DNA from 3 places in the Micromonospora sp. IBHARD003 genome. Region 2 is predicted to be linked to each of the others. Evidence: riboswitches for the same ligand, from Rfam matches in the RefSeq annotation. Region 2 holds a riboswitch; each other region holds the start of a gene.
The links. A riboswitch is a leader RNA that binds a small molecule or an ion and turns the genes downstream of it on or off. The one in region 2 is predicted to bind cobalamin.
Positions count from the first base shown of each region.

Region 1: linked by a shared signal. The riboswitch ahead of ACTWOL_RS24940 (ribonucleoside-diphosphate reductase subunit alpha) and the one ahead of ACTWOL_RS08205 (cobalamin biosynthesis protein) in region 2 are both predicted to bind cobalamin.
Region 3: linked by a shared signal. The riboswitch ahead of ACTWOL_RS01900 (energy-coupling factor ABC transporter permease) and the one ahead of ACTWOL_RS08205 (cobalamin biosynthesis protein) in region 2 are both predicted to bind cobalamin.

Region 1 covers NZ_JBWBBX010000001.1:5,595,231-5,601,394, forward strand. Annotated here, with positions in the region: gene def (peptide deformylase) at 1-19, shown strand, start outside; gene ACTWOL_RS24935 (ribonucleotide-diphosphate reductase subunit beta) at 113-1,150, opposite strand; gene ACTWOL_RS24940 (ribonucleoside-diphosphate reductase subunit alpha) at 1,150-3,528, opposite strand; cobalamin riboswitch at 3,661-3,845, opposite strand; gene ACTWOL_RS24945 (GNAT family N-acetyltransferase) at 3,911-4,414, opposite strand; gene mctP (monocarboxylate uptake permease MctP) at 4,529-6,088, opposite strand; gene ACTWOL_RS24955 (DUF3311 domain-containing protein) at 6,151-6,164, opposite strand, start outside.
Region 2 covers NZ_JBWBBX010000001.1:1,849,136-1,855,299, forward strand. Annotated here, with positions in the region: gene ACTWOL_RS08185 (alpha/beta hydrolase) at 1-533, opposite strand, end outside; gene ACTWOL_RS08190 (class II aldolase/adducin family protein) at 700-1,386, opposite strand; gene ACTWOL_RS08195 (inorganic phosphate transporter) at 1,561-2,805, shown strand; gene ACTWOL_RS08200 (hypothetical protein) at 2,847-3,068, shown strand; cobalamin riboswitch at 3,202-3,350, shown strand; gene ACTWOL_RS08205 (cobalamin biosynthesis protein) at 3,382-4,362, shown strand; gene ACTWOL_RS08210 (cobyric acid synthase) at 4,359-5,867, shown strand; gene ACTWOL_RS08215 (putative cobaltochelatase) at 6,016-6,164, shown strand, end outside.
Region 3 covers NZ_JBWBBX010000001.1:469,353-475,516, reverse strand. Annotated here, with positions in the region: gene ACTWOL_RS01920 (oxidoreductase) at 1-81, opposite strand, end outside; gene ACTWOL_RS01915 (ATP-binding cassette domain-containing protein) at 280-1,146, opposite strand; gene cbiQ (cobalt ECF transporter T component CbiQ) at 1,143-1,892, opposite strand; partial or broken gene ACTWOL_RS01905 (energy-coupling factor ABC transporter substrate-binding protein) at 2,031-2,336, opposite strand; gene ACTWOL_RS01900 (energy-coupling factor ABC transporter permease) at 2,333-3,034, opposite strand; cobalamin riboswitch at 3,065-3,285, opposite strand; gene ACTWOL_RS01895 (PTS-dependent dihydroxyacetone kinase phosphotransferase subunit DhaM) at 3,344-3,742, opposite strand; gene dhaL (dihydroxyacetone kinase subunit DhaL) at 3,739-4,359, opposite strand; gene dhaK (dihydroxyacetone kinase subunit DhaK) at 4,396-5,388, opposite strand; gene ACTWOL_RS01880 (MFS transporter) at 5,662-6,164, opposite strand, start outside.

The DNA of each region.
Region 1 (6,164 bases), 3.7 Mb from region 2:
GACCGTGCCGAACGACTGACGGTGCCGCACGGCTGACCGCATACCCCGAAAAGGCGTGGGCCCGGACCGCTGTGCGGTCCGGGCCCACGCCCGTGTGCGGTCGCCGTGGCGATCAGAAGTCCTCGTCGAGGTCGACCGAGCCCTCGACGGCGACCTGATAGGCGGACGGACGGCGCTCGAAGAAGTTCGTCAGTTCCTGGACGCCCTGGAGCTCCATGAAAGCGAACGGGTTCTGCGAACCGTAGACCGGGGCGAAGCCGAGCCGGGTGAGCCGCTGGTCGGCGACGCACTCCAGATACTCGCGCATCGACTCGGTGTTCATGCCCGGCAGCCCGTCGCCGCACAGATCGCGCCCGAACTGCAGCTCGGCGGCGACGGCCTCCTTCAGCATCTCGGTGACCTGGTGCTGGAGTTCGTCGTCGAAGAGCTCCGGCTCCTCCTTGCGGACCGTGTCCACGACCTCGAAGGCGAAGTTCATGTGCATGGTCTCGTCACGGAACACCCAGTTGGTGCCGGTGGCGAGGCCGTGCAGCAGCCCGCGCGAGCGGAACCAGTAGACGTACGCGAAGGCCCCGTAGAAGAACAGCCCCTCGATGCACGCCGCGAAGCAGATCAGGTTCAGCAGGAAGCGGCGGCGGTCGGACTTCGTCTCCAGCCGGTCGATCTTTTCGACCGAGTCCATCCACTTGAAGCAGAACTGGGCCTTCTCGCGGATCGAGGGGATGTTCTCGACCGCGGCGAACGCGGCGGTCCGGTCATCCGGGTTCGGCAGGTAGGTGTCCAGCAGGGTCAGATAGAACTGGACGTGCACCGCCTCCTCGAAGAGCTGGCGGGAGAGGTACAGCCGCGCCTCGGGGGAGTTGATGTGCTTGTAGAGGGTGAGCACCAGGTTGTTCGCGACGATCGAGTCGCCGGTCGCGAAGAACGCGACCAGACGGCCGATCAGATGCTGCTCACCGGGGGAGAGCTTGGCCAGGTCCGCGACGTCGGAGTGGAGGTCGACCTCCTCGACCGTCCAGGTGTTCTTGATCGCGTCCCGGTAGCGCTCGTAGAAGTCCGGGTAGCGCATCGGGCGGAGCGTCAGCTCGAAGCCGGGGTCGAGCAGATTCTTCTCGCGCGCCGTCGTGGCGGTGGTGGCTTCGGTGGACATTACTGGCAGGCCTCGCAGGACTCGGGGTTCTCAAGGGAGCAGGCGATGGCGTCCGCGTCGGGAGCGGCCTGCTGGACGGGAATGGTGGGGGCCGCGGTGACCGCCGCCGGCGTGCCGGACGCGGCACGGGCGATCCGGGTCGCCGGGCGCGAACGCAGGTAGTACGTCGTCTTCAGGCCCTGCTTCCAGGCATACGCGTACATCGAGCTGAGCTTGCCGATGGTCGGCGTCTCCATGAACAGGTTCAGCGACTGCGACTGGTCCAGGAACGGGGTGCGCGCCGCGGCCATGTCGATCAGGCCGCGCTGCGGGATCTCCCAGGCCGTGCGGTACAGCTCCCGCACCTCCGCCGGAATCCAGTTGAGGCCCTGCACCGAGCCGCTGGAGTCGCGCAGCGCCTCACGGGTCTGGGCGTCCCACACGCCCAGCTGCTTGAGCTCATCCACCAGGTACGAGTTGACCTGGAGGAACTCGCCCGACAGCGTCTCGCGCTTGAACAGGTTGGAGACCTGCGGCTCGATGCACTCGTACACGCCCGCGATCGACGCGATGGTCGCGGTCGGGGCGATGGCGAGCAGCAGGGAGTTGCGCATCCCCGTGGTGGCGACCCGCTCGCGCAGGGCGGCCCACCGCTCGGGCCAGTTGAGCTCGACGCCGTAGTGGTCCGGGTGCAGCACACCGCGCGCCGTGCGGGTCTGCTCCCAGGCGGGCAGCGGGCCGCCCCGCTCGGCGAGGTCGCAGGACGCCTCGTACGCCGCCAGCATGATCCGCTCGGCGATCCGGGTGGACAGTGCCTTCGCCTCGGCGGAGTCGAAGGGCAGCCGCAGCTTGAAGAAGACGTCCTGGAGACCCATCGCGCCCAGGCCCACCGGGCGCCACTTGGCGTTGGAGCGGCCGGCCTGCTCGGTCGGGTAGAAGTTGATGTCCACGACCCGGTCGAGGAAGGTCACGGCCGTGCGGACGGTCTCGTCCAGCCGCTCCCAGTCGATGGAGCCCCCGGGGGTCACGAACGCGCCCAGGTTGACCGAGCCGAGGTTGCAGACGGCCGTCTCGCCGTCGTTCGTGACCTCGATGATCTCGGTGCAGAGGTTGGAGGAGTGGACGACGGTGCCGGGCTCCGCGGTCTGGTTCGCGGTGCGATTCGACGCGTCCTTGAACGTCATCCAGCCGTTTCCGGTCTGGGCGAGGGTCCGCATCATCCGGCCGTACAGGTCGCGGGCCGGGATCGTCCTGCGGGCGAGGCCCGCCTCCTCCGCCTTGCGGTAGGCGGCGTCGAACTCGTCGCCCCACAGGTCCACCAGCTCGGGGACGTCCGCGGGGGAGAACAGCGACCACTCGGCGTCGGCGTTCACCCGGCGCATGAACTCGTCCGGGATCCAGTGCGCCAGGTTGAGGTTGTGCGTACGCCGCGCCTCCTCGCCCGTGTTGTCGCGGAGCTCCAGGAACTCCTCGATGTCCGCGTGCCAGGTCTCGAGGTAGACGCAGGCCGCGCCCTTGCGCCGGCCGCCCTGGTTGACGGCGGCGACCGACGAGTCCAGCGTGCGCAGGAACGGCACGATGCCGTTGGAGTGCCCGTTGGTGCCGCGGATCAGCGAACCGCGGGAGCGGATGCGGGAGTACGACAGACCGATGCCGCCCGCGTGCTTCGACAGCCGTGCCACCTGGTGGTAGCGGTCGTAGATCGAGTCCAGCTCGTCCAGCGGCGAGTCCAGCAGATAGCAGGAGGACATCTGGGGGTGCCGGGTGCCGGAGTTGAAGAGCGTCGGCGAGGACGGCAGATAGTCCAGCCGGCTCATCAGCCCGTACAGCGCGGCGACTTCGTCGACGGCGTGCGCCGACTCGTCCTCGGCGAGACCGCAGGCCACGCGCAGCATGAACTGCTGCGGGGTCTCGATCACCTTGCGGGTGAGCGGGTGGCGCAGCAGGTAGCGGCTGTAGAGGGTGCGCAGTCCGAAGTAACCGAAGCGGTCGTCGGCGGCCGGGTCGATCAGCCCGTCGAGACGGGCGGTATGGGCCTCGACGAAGGCAGCCGTGCGGTCCGCGATCAGTGCCTCGCGGTGGCCGACCGCGATCGAGCCGGAGAAGCCGGTGGCGCCCTGCGAGGCCGCCTCCTCGGCGATGGTGAGGGTGAGCAGCCGGGCCGCGAGCCGCGAGTACGCCGGGTCCTCCGCGATCAGCCCGGCGGCCGCCTCGGTGGCCAGCTCCCGCAGTTCGGCCTCGTCCGAGCCCGAGTGACGTCCCCGGAGCGCGGCACCCGCGACCCGTCCGGGGTCGGTGTCGGGGAGGTCGGCGGTGAGGTCGGTCAGAAGCCGCAGCAGCGCGGTTCCTGGCCCATCGGCGAGCTGCGCTGAAGCAGGATCTGGCGGCGCGATGGTCACGGGGGTGCTCTCCCTCACTCGGCTCGGGGCCGGCGGGGGAGGCGGAATGCGGGCATGTGTCTGGGCAGCACAACGCACCGCGTCCACCAGCCTGATCCGCGAGGCCCGGACGTCTCGGCACCCGGGCCGGACGGACCGGGTGCGTTGCCGACAGGTCCTCGGACTCGTGGGTGTGCACTCGCGGACGCGTACGCATGGGCACGCCTCATGGGTACGCGAAAGGAACGAATGCAGACCGACTCACCGTTGCGGGACAGTTCCGGATTTCCACCGGATTCCCCTGCTGCGGCAACGGAGTCGAGCATACATGTAGGGGCGGGGCGATGCCGCGCACCCCACATGTTGTGTCGCGGTCGCGTGACTCACCCCGAAGTGTCGGTTCTCAGAGCTCAAGCGCGTACGTCAGCAGGGGATCCAGGCCCGCTATCGGTACCCAGTCACGATCGGGGGTCCGTACGAAGCCCAGCCGCTCGTATATGCGGTGTGCCGCGCGCATCTGCCGATCGGTCGACAGCACCAGTCGGCGGCACCCTTCGAGAGCTCGGGCCCGCTCGACGCACGCCATGACGAGCGCCTCCCCGACGCCACGCCTGCGTGCCTCGGTGGCGACGACCAGCATCCGGAACTCGGCCTCGTCCTTCCGTGCGATGTTGGCGTAGGGCCGTGCGCCGGGCGTGAAAGCCACCCCGCCGAGCAGCCGTCCCGAGCCGTCGGTGGCGACCAGCACCTCGGACTGCGCGGCCCTGCCTGCCGTGTCCCGCAGTACGGGGAGATAGGGGTCCTCGTCCCCGAAGGTCAGCAGTCCGTCCGCCAGATAGGTCTGTGCGGTGAGCTCCCCGAGAGCGTCGTACTCCTCCGTCTCCACCGGCCTGATGGTCACATCCATCCCGGCAGTCTGTCCTACACGAGGAGAACGTGTACACCGGAAAACGGCGCCTGGCCGCCGCCCTTGAGGGGGACGGCGGCCAGGCGCGCAGGCGGGTCAGCGGTGCCGGATGTCTCAGTGCGTCGCGGCGGTCAGCTTCGGGGCCTCCGTCTCGACTCCCGGGTCACCCGCGTCCGCCGTGTAGTCCTCCGGGGACGTCTCGTCGACGCCGTCCGGCGCCTTCACGGCACGCAGCACGAAGGTGAGGACGACCGTCACGAGCACATTGAGCACAAAGGCGGTCAGACCGATGTAACCGATCTCACCGATGCCCGGGATCTCGGCCGAGGATCCGCCGAAGTGCTTCTGCGTCGGGCTCGCGACACCGTAGGCCGCCACCGTGCCGTAGATCATTCCGACGGCCCAGCCGGCGAGCAGCGCCCAGCGGTGGCACCAGCGGGTGAACAGGCCTCCGACCAGTGCGGGGAAGGTCTGGAGGATCCAGATGCCGCCCAGCAGCTGGAAGTTGATGGCGACCGTCTTGTCCATCGTGAGGACGAAGACCAGGGCGCCCACCTTCACCAGCAGCGACACCAGCTTCGACACCCTGGTCTCCTGCTCCGGTGTCGCGTCCGGCTTCAGGAAGTCCTTGTAGATGTTGCGGGTGAACAGATTGGCCGCGGCGATCGACATGATCGCGGCCGGCACCAGCGCGCCGATGCCGATGGCCGCGAAGGCCACGCCCGCGAACCAGTCGGGGAACATGTTCTCGAACAGCTGCGGAATGGCGAGCTGACCGTTGGTCACCTTGACCCCGGCGGCGATCGCCATGAATCCGAGCAGGGCCAGCAGCCCCAGCATCAGCGAATAGAGCGGAAGTATCGTCGTGTTGCGCCGGATCACGTCGCGGCTGCGCGAGGACAGCGTGGCGGTGATCGAGTGGGGGTACATGAACAGCGCCAGGGCGGATCCGAGAGCCAGCGTGGCGTAACCCCACTGGCCCATCTCCCCGGGCACCAGAGCGCCGCGTGGTTTGTCGGTCGCCGGGTTGATCTGGGCGTACGCCTCGCCCGCCTTGGCGAAGACGTCGTCGAAGCCACCCAGTTTGATCGGGATGTAGATGATGGCGACCGTGATCACGAGGTAGATCAGGGTGTCCTTGACGAAGGCGATCAGCGCGGGCGCCCGCAGACCGGACGAGTACGTGTACGCGGCGAGGACACCGAAGGCGATCAGCAGCGGCAGGTCCTTGACGAACCAGTGGGTGTTCTCGCCGCCGCCGACACCCATGACGTCCAGCACGGCCTGGATGCCGACGAGTTGCAGGGCGATGTACGGCATCGTCGCCAGGATGCCCGTGACCGCGACCGCGAGGGACAGCCCCTTGGAGCCGAAGCGCCCGCGGACGAAGTCCGATGTCGTCACATAGCCGTGCCGGTGCGAGACCGACCAGAGCCGCGGCAGGAAGGTGAAGATCAGCGGGTAGACCAGGATGGTGTACGGCACCGCGAAGAAGCCGGCCGCGCCCGCCGCGTAGATCGCCGCGGGTACGGCGACGAAGGTGTACGCCGTATAGAGGTCGCCGCCGAGCAGGAACCAGGTGACCCAGGTGCCGAACGAGCGTCCGCCCAGGCCCCATTCGTCCAGGCTGTGCTCGTTCTCGGCCCTGCGCCAGCGCGAGGCCAGGAAGCCCATGACCGTGACGGCCAGGAAGAAGAAGACGAAGACGGCGAGTGCGACGCCGTTCACACCGTCCTTCACTTCGACGCCC
Region 2 (6,164 bases):
AGGAAGGGCATCAGGTTGAGGGTCTGCTCGCGGGTGCTTCCCAGGCCGTGCACGGCGATGATCCAGGTCGTGCGGGGCCCCGGGACGTACCAGGCCGGGAGCGTGCCCAGCTCGCCGGGGATCTCCACGTCCTCGTAGTCGATCCCGAGGGCACTGCCGGGCGTCCCGCTGTGCAGCTGCGGGGTGAAGCGCACCTTGGTGCCGATGTCGAGACCGCCGTGGGACACGCTCTCCAGACGGCGGACCACGGTGTCGGCCTCGTGGGGGATATCCTCGAGGACCGCGCCGACGACCGCGTGGACACCGAGGCCGACGAGTCCGTACATACCGGGGCGGAGCGAGACGAGGCTGCGGGTGAGCGTGATACGGCCCGGACCCGTGGCGTGCACGGTGAGCCGGGGCTCGCCGGGCAGGGGACGGTCGGGCGTTGCCTTGAGTGCCGCATCGCTCGCGTACCGGCCGGCGGCGAGCGTCGCCGCGCCGAGACCGAGCAGGGTGGTGACGGTCGCTGCCGTCGCAGTAGCCGGGCGCACCGTTCCAGTGTCGGCAGGTCCCTGCCGGACTGCCAGTGGACGGGGGCACCACGGGTGACGGACCCACGACGTCACGCTTGTGCGCTCGTCGGCGCACTTGGCGGCTACGGGCAGCCGCGCCGACCCCGCTCGGGCAACGGCCGCCGGGGCCGGGGCCCTGCCGGGGTCAGCGCGGCTGCCCGTAGCCGCGGAGCCTGACGCGCACGTCGTCGACCTGGGCGGGCGAGAGCAGGGAGGGCTCCCGGCCGGGCACGGAGCTCGCGGCGAGCCAGACCCGGCACATCCACTCCAGCTGGGCCGTGCGGTCGTACGCCTGGTCGAGCGTGGCGCCATGGGTGACGGTTCCGTGGTTCCGGAGCAGACACCCCGTGCGGTTCCGGAGGGCGTCGAGGACATGGTCCGCGAGTTCCTGGCTGCCGTAGGGCGCGTACGGGGCGACACGGACGGGTCCGCCGAGGGCCGCCGCCATGTAGTGGATCAACGGCAGCTCGGTCACCAGCGTCGATACGGCGGTGGCATGCACCGCGTGGGTGTGCACGATGGCGGCCGCGTCCGTTCCGCGGTAGATCGCGAGGTGCATCGGCAGTTCGCTGGTGGGGGCCAGGTCGCCCAGCAGCCGGCTCCCGTCGAGATCCACGCCGAGGACGTCGTGGGGCCCGAGGCGTTCGTAGGGGACGCCGGTGGGTGTGACCAGGACGAGATCGCCCTCGTCGGTGGCGAGCCGTACGGAGACGTTGCCCGAGGTCCCGACCACGAGTCCGTCCGCCACGGTCCTGCGGGCGGTGGCCACGAGGTCCGCCCAGGCCTCCGCGATCGCGTTCTGCCGACGTGCGTTCCGCTGCTGCCCGCTCATGGGGATGATCATCTCAGCAGCCGGGCCCGAAGCACGACACCCGGCTCTTCCCCTCCCCAAGCGGAATGACCATACTCGTGTGGAGTCACTCCTGAGCCGCGTCGAGTTCACCTTCCGTTCACTCAGGTTGCTTACGTTCAACCAGCCACTGACATCCAATAGAAGCCTGGGTACATGGAAAACATCACGCTTCTCCTCGGGATCGTGATCATTACCGCTCTCGTGTTCGATTTCACGAACGGTTTCCACGACACAGCCAACGCGATGGCGACGACCATCTCGACCGGCGCACTCAGACCGAAGACGGCGGTGGCCATGTCCGCCGCGCTGAATCTCGTCGGCGCCTTCCTGTCCATCGAGGTCGCCAAGACGATCTCCGGCGGACTCATCAAGGAAGAGGGCATCCGCACCGAAGTGATCTTCGCGGCGCTCGTCGGCGCCATTCTGTGGAACCTCGTCACCTGGCTGCTCGGCCTGCCGTCCAGTTCGTCGCACGCCCTCTTCGGCGGTCTCATCGGCGCTGCCGTGATGTCCGCCGGGTTCTCGGCCGTGAACGGCGGGACGATCGTCACCAAGGTCCTGATCCCGGCCGTCGCCGCGCCGGTCGTCGCCGGACTGGCCGCGTTCCTCGCCACGAGGCTGACGTACAGGATCGGCAACGGGGCGGACGGCAAGGCCACGGCCGCCACATCGAAGGGGTACCGGGCGGGCCAGATCGCCTCCGCCGGTCTCGTCTCCCTCGCGCACGGCACGAACGACGCGCAGAAGACCATGGGCGTCATCACCCTGGCCCTGGTCACCGGCGGTGTCCTCGTCCCCGGCTCGAACCCCCCGATGTGGGTCATCGTCTCGGCCGGTCTGGCGATCGCCCTGGGCACCTACCTCGGTGGCTGGCGCATCATCCGCACCATGGGCAAGGGGCTGACCGACCTCCGGCCGCAGCAGGGCTTCGCCGCCCAGACCAGCGCCGCGACGGTCATCCTGGCCTCGTCCAACCTGGGCTTCTCGCTCTCCACCACCCAGTCCTGCTCCGGCGCGGTGATGGGTGCGGGTCTCGGCCGCAAGGGCGGTGTGGTCCGCTGGTCCACCGCCACCCGGATGTTCGTCGCCTGGGGTCTCACCCTGCCGGCCGCCGGTCTGGTGGGCGCCGCCGCCGAGTTCCTGACCAGCCAGGGCGCCTGGGGCACCGGCGCCGTCGCCGTCCTGCTCGTCTCGGGCTCGGCTGCGATCTGGGGTCTGTCGCGGCGCAAGCCGGTCGACCACACGAACGTGACCGACGACGAGATCGGTGAGGGCCCGGGTGTGGTCACCACCGCGATCGCGGCCGTGACCCCGCCGCCCACCGCGGCCGCGGAGCTGAAGGCCACCATCCCCGCTCCCGCGGGTGAGAACGCTCCCGCACCCACCGCCACGGTCTGACGGTCCAACGCTTTCACGGTCTAAGGAAGAAACGAATCAGCATGAAGATCGACTGGGCAGCTCTGGGCTCCGTCTTCGGCGTGAGCCTCGTCGTGACCGTCGCCCTGGTGGGCCTGTTCACCCTGGGCATCGCGGGTCTCTCCAAGCAGGAGGCCGCGGCCGCTCAGGGAGGTTCGGCCGGACTGGCCCGTACCGGCGCCTACGCGTGCTTCGCCCTGTGCGCGGCGGCCGTGGCGTACGGGATCTATCTGATCGTCGCCTGACGGTCCGCGGATACGACGGCGGGAGCCGGACACCCCTTCGGGAGTGTCCGGCTCCCGCTCTGCGTTCGCCGCTCCCGCGCCGGGTGTGGGACTGCGCACACTGTCCCGTCGCAGGTCAGAGGCGAGTTGACGGGTGTTCGCGGCCCATGGTGGACTTCCGGGGCCACTTACGGCGGCAGAAGAGGAAGCCGGTGCGAATCCGGCGCGGTCCCGCCACTGTCACGGGTGCACCCTTCACCGGGGCGCCCGGAGCCAGGAACTCTCTCCCGCCGGTCACGTCGAGCCAGGGCGCGGACCCTGAGTGAGGACGAACATGCCTGCCGAGCCGCGGGTGGTGGGGGGACTGCTCCCTGCCCTCACGTTCGCGTACGGGGCCACCGCCGGGCTCGCCGGTGACCTGGTACTCGGCGACCCCCGCCGAGGACATCCGGTCGCCGCGTTCGGCCGCGCCGCCGGCGCCGTCGAGCGACGACTCTGGCGCGACCACCGCGGTTGGGGCGCCCTGCACACCGTGGTGTGCGCCGGGGGCGCGATCGCCGCCGGGGCGCTGGCCGCCGCTTCCGTACGCCGTTCCCGAACCGCATCCCTCGCCCTGACCGCCGCGGCCACCTGGGCCGTCGTCGGCGGCACCACGCTCGGCCGGGAAGCCCGGGCGATCGGCGGGGCACTCTCGGCCGGCGATATCGAGGCCGCCCGGGAGCGGCTGCCCCATCTGTGCGGCCGCGATCCACAGGCGCTGGACGGCCCCGGAATCGCGCGCGCCGTCGTCGAGTCGGTCGCCGAGAACACCTCGGACGCGGTGGTCGGCGCGCTGGTGTGGGGTGCCGTCGCCGGAGTCCCCGGCCTGGTGGGCTTCCGTGCCGTGAACACCCTGGACGCCATGGTGGGCCACAAATCCGTCCGCTACCGGCGCTACGGCTGGGCGTCGGCCCGGCTCGACGACCTCGCGGGCTGGCCCGGCGCCCGGCTCACCGCGGGCCTCGCGGTGCTGGTCGGCGGCGATCCCCGTGGGGCGGCCCGGGCCTGGCGTACGGACGCCGCGAAGCACCCGAGCCCCAACGCGGGCCCGGTGGAGGCATCGTTCGCGGGGGCCCTCGGGGTACGTCTCGGGGGAACGCTCTCGTACGGCGGGCGCGTCGAGCACCGGCCCGTCCTCAACGGGACGGGCCGCGCCGTCGCGGTGGGGGATGTCGAGCGTGCGGTGCGGCTGTCGCGCCGCGTGGGCGTGCTGGCGCTCGCGGTCTGCGCGGGCGCACGGATCGCCGTCGGGGCGATGAGGGGGAGGCGGAAGTGAACGGCGGAGGACTGCTGGTCGCCGGTACCACGTCGGACGCGGGCAAGAGCGTCGTCACGGCGGGGATCTGCCGGTGGCTGGTGCGCCAGGGTGTGAAGGTCGCCCCCTTCAAGGGGCAGAACATGTCGCTCAACTCCTTCGTCACCCGCGAGGGCGCCGAGATCGGCCGGGCGCAGGCCATGCAGGCGCAGGCGGCGCGGGTGGAGCCTTCGGCGCTCATGAACCCGGTGCTGCTCAAACCGGGCAGCGACCGCTCGAGCCAGGTCGTGCTGATGGGCAAGCCGGTGGGCGAGCTGAGCGCGCGCGGCTACCACGGAGGCAGACAGCAGGCGCTGTTCGAGCCGGTCGTGGAGTGCCTGGAGAAGCTGCGGAGCACCTACGACGCCGTCATCTGCGAGGGCGCGGGCAGCCCCGCCGAGATCAATCTGCGCCGCACCGACATCGTGAACATGGGCATCGCGCGGGCCGCGCGCCTTCCCGTCGTGGTGGTCGGGGACATCGACCGGGGCGGGGTCTTCGCCCAGTTCTTCGGCACGACCGCGCTGCTGGCCCCGGAGGACCAGGAACTGGTCGCGGGCTATCTGGTCAACAAGTTCCGCGGCGATGTGACGCTGCTGGAGCCGGGTCTGGAGATGCTGTACGGGCTGACCGGGCGGCGGACGTTCGGGGTGCTGCCGTACGCGCACGGACTCGGCATCGACGAGGAGGACGGACTGCGGGTCTCGCTGCGGGGCACCGTGCGCGAGTCCGTCGTCGCCCCGCCGGTGGGCGAGGACGTGCTGCGGGTCGCGGTCTGCGCCGTGCCGCTGATGTCCAACTTCACCGATGTGGACGCGCTGGCCGCCGAACCGGGCGTGGTGGTGCGCTTCGTGGACCGCCCCGAGGAACTGACCGACGCCGACCTGGTGGTGCTGCCCGGCACCCGCGGCACGGTGAAGGCGCTCGACTGGCTGCGCGAGCGCGGGCTCGCGGACGCGATCGCCCGGCGGGCCGCCGACGGCAGGCCGGTACTGGGCATCTGTGGCGGTTTCCAGGCTCTGGGCGACCGCATCGAGGACGACGTGGAGTCACGCGCGGGCAAGGTCGGGGGCCTCGGGCTGCTGCCCGTGCGGGTGCGGTTCGCGCGCGAGAAGACCCTGGCCCGGCCGGTGGGCGAGGCGCTCGGCGAGCGGGTCGAGGGCTATGAGATCCACCATGGCGTCGCCGAAGTACTGGGTGGAGAGCCCTTTCTGGACGGCTGCCGGGTCGGGGCCGTCTGGGGCACCCACTGGCACGGCTCGCTGGAGAGCGACGGCTTCCGGCGGGCCTTCCTCCGGGAGGTGGCCGCGGCTGCCGGGCGCCGGTTCGTCCCGGCGCCGGACACCCGCTTCGGTCTGCTGCGCGAGGAGCAACTCGACCGTCTCGGCGATCTGATCGAGGAGCACGCCGACACCGCGGCCCTGCTCGAGCTGATCGAGCGCGGCGCGCCCGCGGGTCTGCCCTTCGTCCCTCCGGGTGCCCCATGAGGCGGGGATTCCCGGCCCTGTCCGGGCGAAGGCGAACGAACGCATCCATGTGCCGACCAGGTCCTGTCCGGGCGATCTTCGAGGACCGGAGAAGATCGCCCGGACAGGACCCGGGCGCGAACCGTAAGGAACGGGAGGACCGGAACGTATGAGTGGTGCTGTGCACTACCCCTTCACCGCGATCGTCGGCATGGACGATCTGCGGCTGGGACTGCTGCTGAACGCGGTTTCGCCCGCGGTCGGAGGCGTCCTCGTACGCGGCGAGAAGGGCACCGCCAAGTCGACCGCCGTGCGCGC
Region 3 (6,164 bases), 1.4 Mb from region 2:
CATCGAGCCCATCAGCACACGGTTGGGGAGTGTCGTGAACCCGAGGTCGAGCGGGCTCAGCAGATGCGGGTACGGGGTCATCCGGCGCCTCCTCGCGCAATGTCGTCGTCCCAGTTGTAGACGGTCCGGGGAGCCTTGTGCAACTAGTTGCATAATGTTGGGGGCGTGAGCTGCGCTACGTCGCCCGGGACGGAAAGGGCCAGCACGTCGGGGGCCGGGACGCACTCGCGTCCCGGCCCCCGACGTCCGCTCCGGCCCGTTCCCCGGCGGATCGACCCCTTACATCCCCGGTACCGCCGAGGCCCAGCGATCGAGCTCCTCCGGGGTCCGTGGTCCCTCGCCGTCCGCGTCGAGCAGCCCGTGGGCGCGCAGCAGATCCGCCACCGCCGTCGCCCAGGGCCTGCGCAGCCGCGCCGCCTCCAGCAGCTGCCGGTCGGCGAGCAGCGCTCCGGCCGGCCCCGTCCGAAGCCCGGAGGGAGTGAGCACGGCGGCGTCGTCCGCCCAGCGCAGCGCCAGGTCCACGTCGTGGGTCGCCATCACGACCGTCGTGCCGCCGTCCCGCAGCCGGCTCAGTACCTCGAGCAGCCGTTCCTGGCCGTGCGGGTCGAGGCCCGCGGTCGGCTCGTCCAGGATCAGCACCCGCGGCCGCATCGCCACGGCTCCGGCGATCGCGGCGCGCTTGCGCTGACCGTAGGAGAGCAGATGGGTCGGACGGTCCTCGAGGGCCGTGATGTCGAGTGCCTCCAGCGACTCGGCGACCCGGGCCCGGACCTCGTCCTCGGAGAGCCCCAGGTTCATCGGCCCGAACGACACGTCCTGCCCCACCGACGCCGCGAACAGCTGGTCGTCCGGATCCTGCACCACCAACTGCACGGTCGTGCGCAGCCGGGTCAGTCCGGCCCGGTCGTACGCCACCGGCTCGCCGTCCAGCAGCAGGCTTCCCCGTCCGCAGCGCAGCCCGCCGCTCAGCAGCCGCAGCAGGGTCGTCTTCCCGCCGCCGTTGCGCCCGAGCAGCGCCAGGGAGCGGCCCCCGGGCACGGCGAAGTCCACGCCGTCGAGCACCCGGGGGCCGTCGGCGTACGCATAGCCCGCACCGACCAGCTCCACGACGGGGGACAAGGCCCGGTGACCCGGGGGCGCAGTCATAGAACGGACCTTTCCAGTACGAGGGTGAGTGCCACGATCGACGCGAGAAGGGCGCCCGAGACGGCGAGGAAGCGCGGGGACACCGGCGTCTGGGGGACCAGGACCCGCAGGGTCCCGTCGTAGCCGCGCCCGGCGAGCCCCGTCTGGAGCCGCTGGGCGCGGTCGAAGGCGCGGACGAACGCGGTCGCCCCGAGGCCCGCGAGGGAACGCCAGGTCGCCGCACGGCTGGTGTGGCCGAGACGTGCGGCCTGCGCCTGGCGGATCTGCTGCACCGCGTCGAGCAGCAGAAAACCGATCCGGTACATCACCAGGGCCACATCGACCACCGGCGCCGGTACGCCGGCGCGCACCAGCCGGGGCAGCACGTCCGACACCGGTGTGGTGAACGCGAACAGCAGCACCCCGAGCGAGGCCGCGGACGTCCTCAGCAGCAGTCGCACCGCGTGCAGCGGCCCGTCAGGTGCGAGCGCCACCAGTCCGTCGGGCCCGCCCACCGCGAACAGCAGCGGCACCGCGCCCGTCACACAGAATCCGAGCGGCACCCGCCAGGCCCGCCACAGCAGCCGCGGCGCCACCCCGGCCGGTCCGAGCAGCACCGCGAGGGTCGCGCCCGCGACCAGTACGGCGCCGGGCCACGGCGGCAGCGAGATGGCGCAGACCGTCAGGCCGAAACCGAGGACGGCCTTGTCCCAGGGATGGCGGCGGCGCCAGCGGCTGCTGTGCGCCGCCGCGTCGATCGGCAGCACCGGCCGTCACGCCGTGGTCCGGTCGGCGGGGGAGTCCGCGCCCCCGGTGAACGCTCCCCCGGTGGGCGTGCTCCCGGTGGTGGAGGCCGCGGCCGCCGTCTCGTCCGCTCCGGTGTGCCCGGGCGCCGCCGTGCGCGCCTGTGCCCGGGCCTCGCCCTGCCGGCGCCCCTTGCGCAGCCCGAAGTAGTACGCCAGTACCCCGGCGCCGAGTGCCGCCTGCAGGGCGAACAGCGCCGACTCGATCTCGCCGGACGGCGGTTCGTACAGCGGGGCGAACCAGGGCTCGTAGTCGGGCTGCAGCTCGGTGATGGCGGTCTCGGCCTCGGCGTCGGCGCCGGTGAACGGCTCCTCCTTGTGGTCGCCGAGCCCCAGTACGAGCGGGAGCACGGCCAGCGCCGCCACCAGCGCGAGCAGCAGGGTATTGATCTTCGCGTTGCGGCTCATCGGACCGTGCCCTCCTTGGTGTTGTCCCGCTCTCCGCCCTGGAGCAGCACACCGAGGCGGGTCAGCTCACCCTTGCTGGACTGCACCAGCAGCCGCATCACCAGCACGGTGAGCAGGCCCTCGCTGACCGCGAGCGGGATCTGGGTGACCGCGAAGATGCCGCCGAACTTGGCGAGCGCGCCCATGACACCGCTTCCCGGGTCGGGGAAGGCCAGGGCCAACTGCACGCTGGTGACGCAGTACGTGGACAGGTCCGCCACGAACGCGCCCGCGAACACACAGACCATCAGCGGCAGTTCGAACCGCCGCAGCAGCCGGTAGATCCCGTATCCGGCCCACGGACCGACGATCGCCATGGAGAAGACATTGGCGCCGAGCGTGGTGAGCCCACCGTGCGCCAGCAGCAGTGCCTGGAACAGCAGGGTGATCGTCCCCAGCACGGCCGTCACCGGAGGTCTGAACAGGATCGCGCCGAGTCCGGTCCCGGTCGGGTGGGAGCAACTGCCCGTCACCGAGGGCAGCTTGAGGGCCGACAGGACGAACGTGAAGGCACCGGCCGCGCCCAGCAGCAGGGTCGACTCGGGATGGGCCTTGACTTCCCGGGTGAGTGCCCGCACTCCGTGGATCACGAACGGGGCGGACGCGGCGCCCCAGGCGGCCGCGTGCAACGGGGGCAGATACCCCTCGGCTATATGCATGGTTGGGGAGACCTTCTCCAGCACCTCGTGGATGGACAACGCGCCCCGGCCGGTCTCCTGGCTGACGGGTCCTGCCGCCCGGCTCGGCCTTCCCGGAGGCAACGGTCACCCGCGGCCGTCCAGTGGCTTCCTCCTCGGATGGAGCCGGACTTCCCGATCACAGTGGCGAGGGCCGCACCGGTACTCCACCGGTTTCCCGTTCACCAAGGCGTTGCGACACTAATGCTTTGACCTGGATCATCACAAGCGCGCACGGATGCACCCGCCCGGCGGGCGCCCGGCGTACGCCCCCCGGTCGCACGAAAAGCCCTACACCTTCCGGTAGCCGTACGCTTCCGTCGCCGCCGCCACCACGGCGTCCAGGCCGGCGCCGGCGGAGGCCGTGACGAGCGCCGCGATCGCGCCCTCGGTGAACGGCGCGTCCACCAGCCGGGTGCCTTCGGGCAGTTCGCCGCCCTCGGCCAGCAGGGTCTTCACGGTCAGCACGGCACTGCCGAGGTCGGCCAGTACGGCGACCCCGGCGCCCCGGTCCACCTCCGCGGCCGCCCTCGTGATCAGTTCCGAGCTGGTGCCGAGTCCGCCGTCGGGCGTGCCTCCGGCAGCCGCGATGGGAGCCTCGCCACCGCCCGACAGCCCCCTGGCCATCGCGGCGACGGAGGCGGCGACCTCCGCGCTGTGCGAGACGAGGACGATGCCCACGAAGCTCACGAGGCCTCCCCGGAACCCGTGTCGGCCGCGGTCTGCGCGAGGGCGGCGATCAGCAGGGCCGCGGACGTCGCTCCCGGGTCCTGGTGCCCGATGCTCCGCTCACCGAGATAGCTGGCCCGGCCCTTGCGCGCCTGCATCGGCACGGTCGCCCGGGCACCCTCACCGGCAGCTTCCCGCGCGGCAGGGAACGACTCGTCCAGAGCCTCCACGGCCGGCTCCAGCGCATCCAGCATGGTCTTGTCCCCGGCCCTCGCACCGCCGAGCTGGGCCACCGCCGCGACGCCGGCCCGCAGCGCGTCCGCGAGCTGCTCCCGTGACACCTCCGGGTCGTCGCCGAGCATCTTGCCCGCGCGCCGCAGCAGCGTTCCGTACAACGGCCCCGCCGCCCCGCCGACCGTGGAGATCAACTGCCGTCCGGACAGCACCAGTACGGCAGCCGGGGTGTCCGGTGCGTCCGTCTCCAGCGCGGCCCTGACGGCGGTGAAACCGCGCTGCATGTTGGTGCCGTGGTCCGCGTCGCCGATCGCCGCGTCGAGTTCGGTGAGTTGCGCGGCCTCACGGTTCATCGCGTCGGCCACGGCGTACATCCAACTGCGGAAGAACCCGGTGTCGAGCACAGGCACTCCTTCTCCCGGTTTCACAGCTTCCATGGATCAGCGGCCCCACCGAAGCGCCGGGGTCTCGACCGGCGCGTCCCACAGCCGCAGCAGTTCCTCGTCCATCGCACAGATCGACACCGAGCAGCCGGCCATGTCGAGCGACGTCACGTAGTTTCCGACGAGCGTACGGGCCACCGGCACGCCCCGCTCGCCGAGCACCCGGTGCACCTCGGCGTTGAAGCCGTACAGCTCCAGCAGCGGCGTCGCCCCCATCCCGTTGACGAGTACCAGAACGGGACTGGACGGCTTCAGGTCCTCCAGGACGGCGTCGACCGCGAAGTCCGCGATCTCCCGGGACGTCATCATCGGACGGCGTTCCCGGCCGGGCTCGCCGTGGATACCGATGCCGAGCTCCAGCTCACCGGCCGGCAGATCGAAGGTCGGGGATCCCTTGGCCGGCGTCGTCACCGCGGTCAGCGCCACACCGAAGCTCCGTGACCGTGCGTTCACCTCGCGCGCGACCGACTCGACGCGCTCCAGCGGCGCGCCCTCCTCGGCCGCCGCCCCCGCGATCTTCTCCACGAACAGCGTCGCGCCGGTCCCGCGCCGGCCGGCCGTGTAGAGGCTGTCCGTCACCGCCACGTCGTCGTTCACCAGCACCTTCGCGATCTGGATGCCCTCGTCCTCGGCCAGTTCCGCCGCCATGTCGAAGTTCAGGACGTCTCCGGTGTAGTTCTTGACCACGAACAGCACCCCGGCGCCGCTGTCGACCGCCGCCGCGGCCCGCACCATCTGGTCGGGTACGGGCGAGGTGAACACCTCACCCGGGCATGCCGCGGCGAGCATCCCCAGACCCACGAACCCGCCGTGCAGAGGCTCGTGCCCGGACCCGCCCCCGGACACCAGCCCCACCTTCCCGGCGACGGGTGAGTCTGCGCGCACCACCACCCGGTTCTCGACGTCCACCCGCAGTCCGGGATGCGCCGCGGCCATGCCCCGCAGCCCATCCGCGACGACCGTCTCCGGCACATTGATGAGCATCTTCATCGCTACCTCCAGGTGAGACGTACGTCGATCGCCGTATCAGTATTTTCCCAGGTCAGGCCGTGCGCCGCGACTTATTGATCTTGTGTCGCCAGGGGGCGCCGTATCGTCGCCCCGCAGGGACCCGCCCGGGACCGGCACCCTCGGCCCGGCCGGCTGCCGCTCCTGTGCGGTCCGGATGGGGACCAGTCGGTCCTGCCCAGCTTCCCGGCCGGCTACGCACACCGCGGGCCGCCGCGCCGGAGGCCGGCGAACCGCAGCCGCCACCACGGGGGACTACGGCGGTGTGACGCGCGGTGCGACGGCGGTCGCTTCCTCACCGGTGAGCTCGTCGAGCGAGTGTCCGGCCGGCTCGATACGGAAGACGAGGGTGACGACGAAGGCGAGCGCGCTCGTCGCCGCGATCCCGTACAGCAGTGCGCTCTGGCCGATGTCCGCGAGGAGCACCGGGAAGAGGAACGTGCCCAGTGCGGCGCCGAGCTTTCCGCAGCCGGCCGCGAAGCCGTGGCCCGCGGCCCGTACGTCCACGGGGAAGACCTCGGCGGGCAGGGCGAACGTCGTCGCGTTGGGGCCCATGTTCATGAAGACGTTGAACACGGCGAACGCGGTGAAGACCACGACGAGGTGGGACGGGGAGCCGCCGGGCAACTGGTCCGACACCCCCAGCAGGGCCAGCGCCAGCGTTATCATCGCGAAGCCGGCGAGCTGGAGAGGGATCCTGCCCACCCGGTCGACCAGCACGATCGCCAGCAGGAATCCGATGACCAGGAAGACGTCCA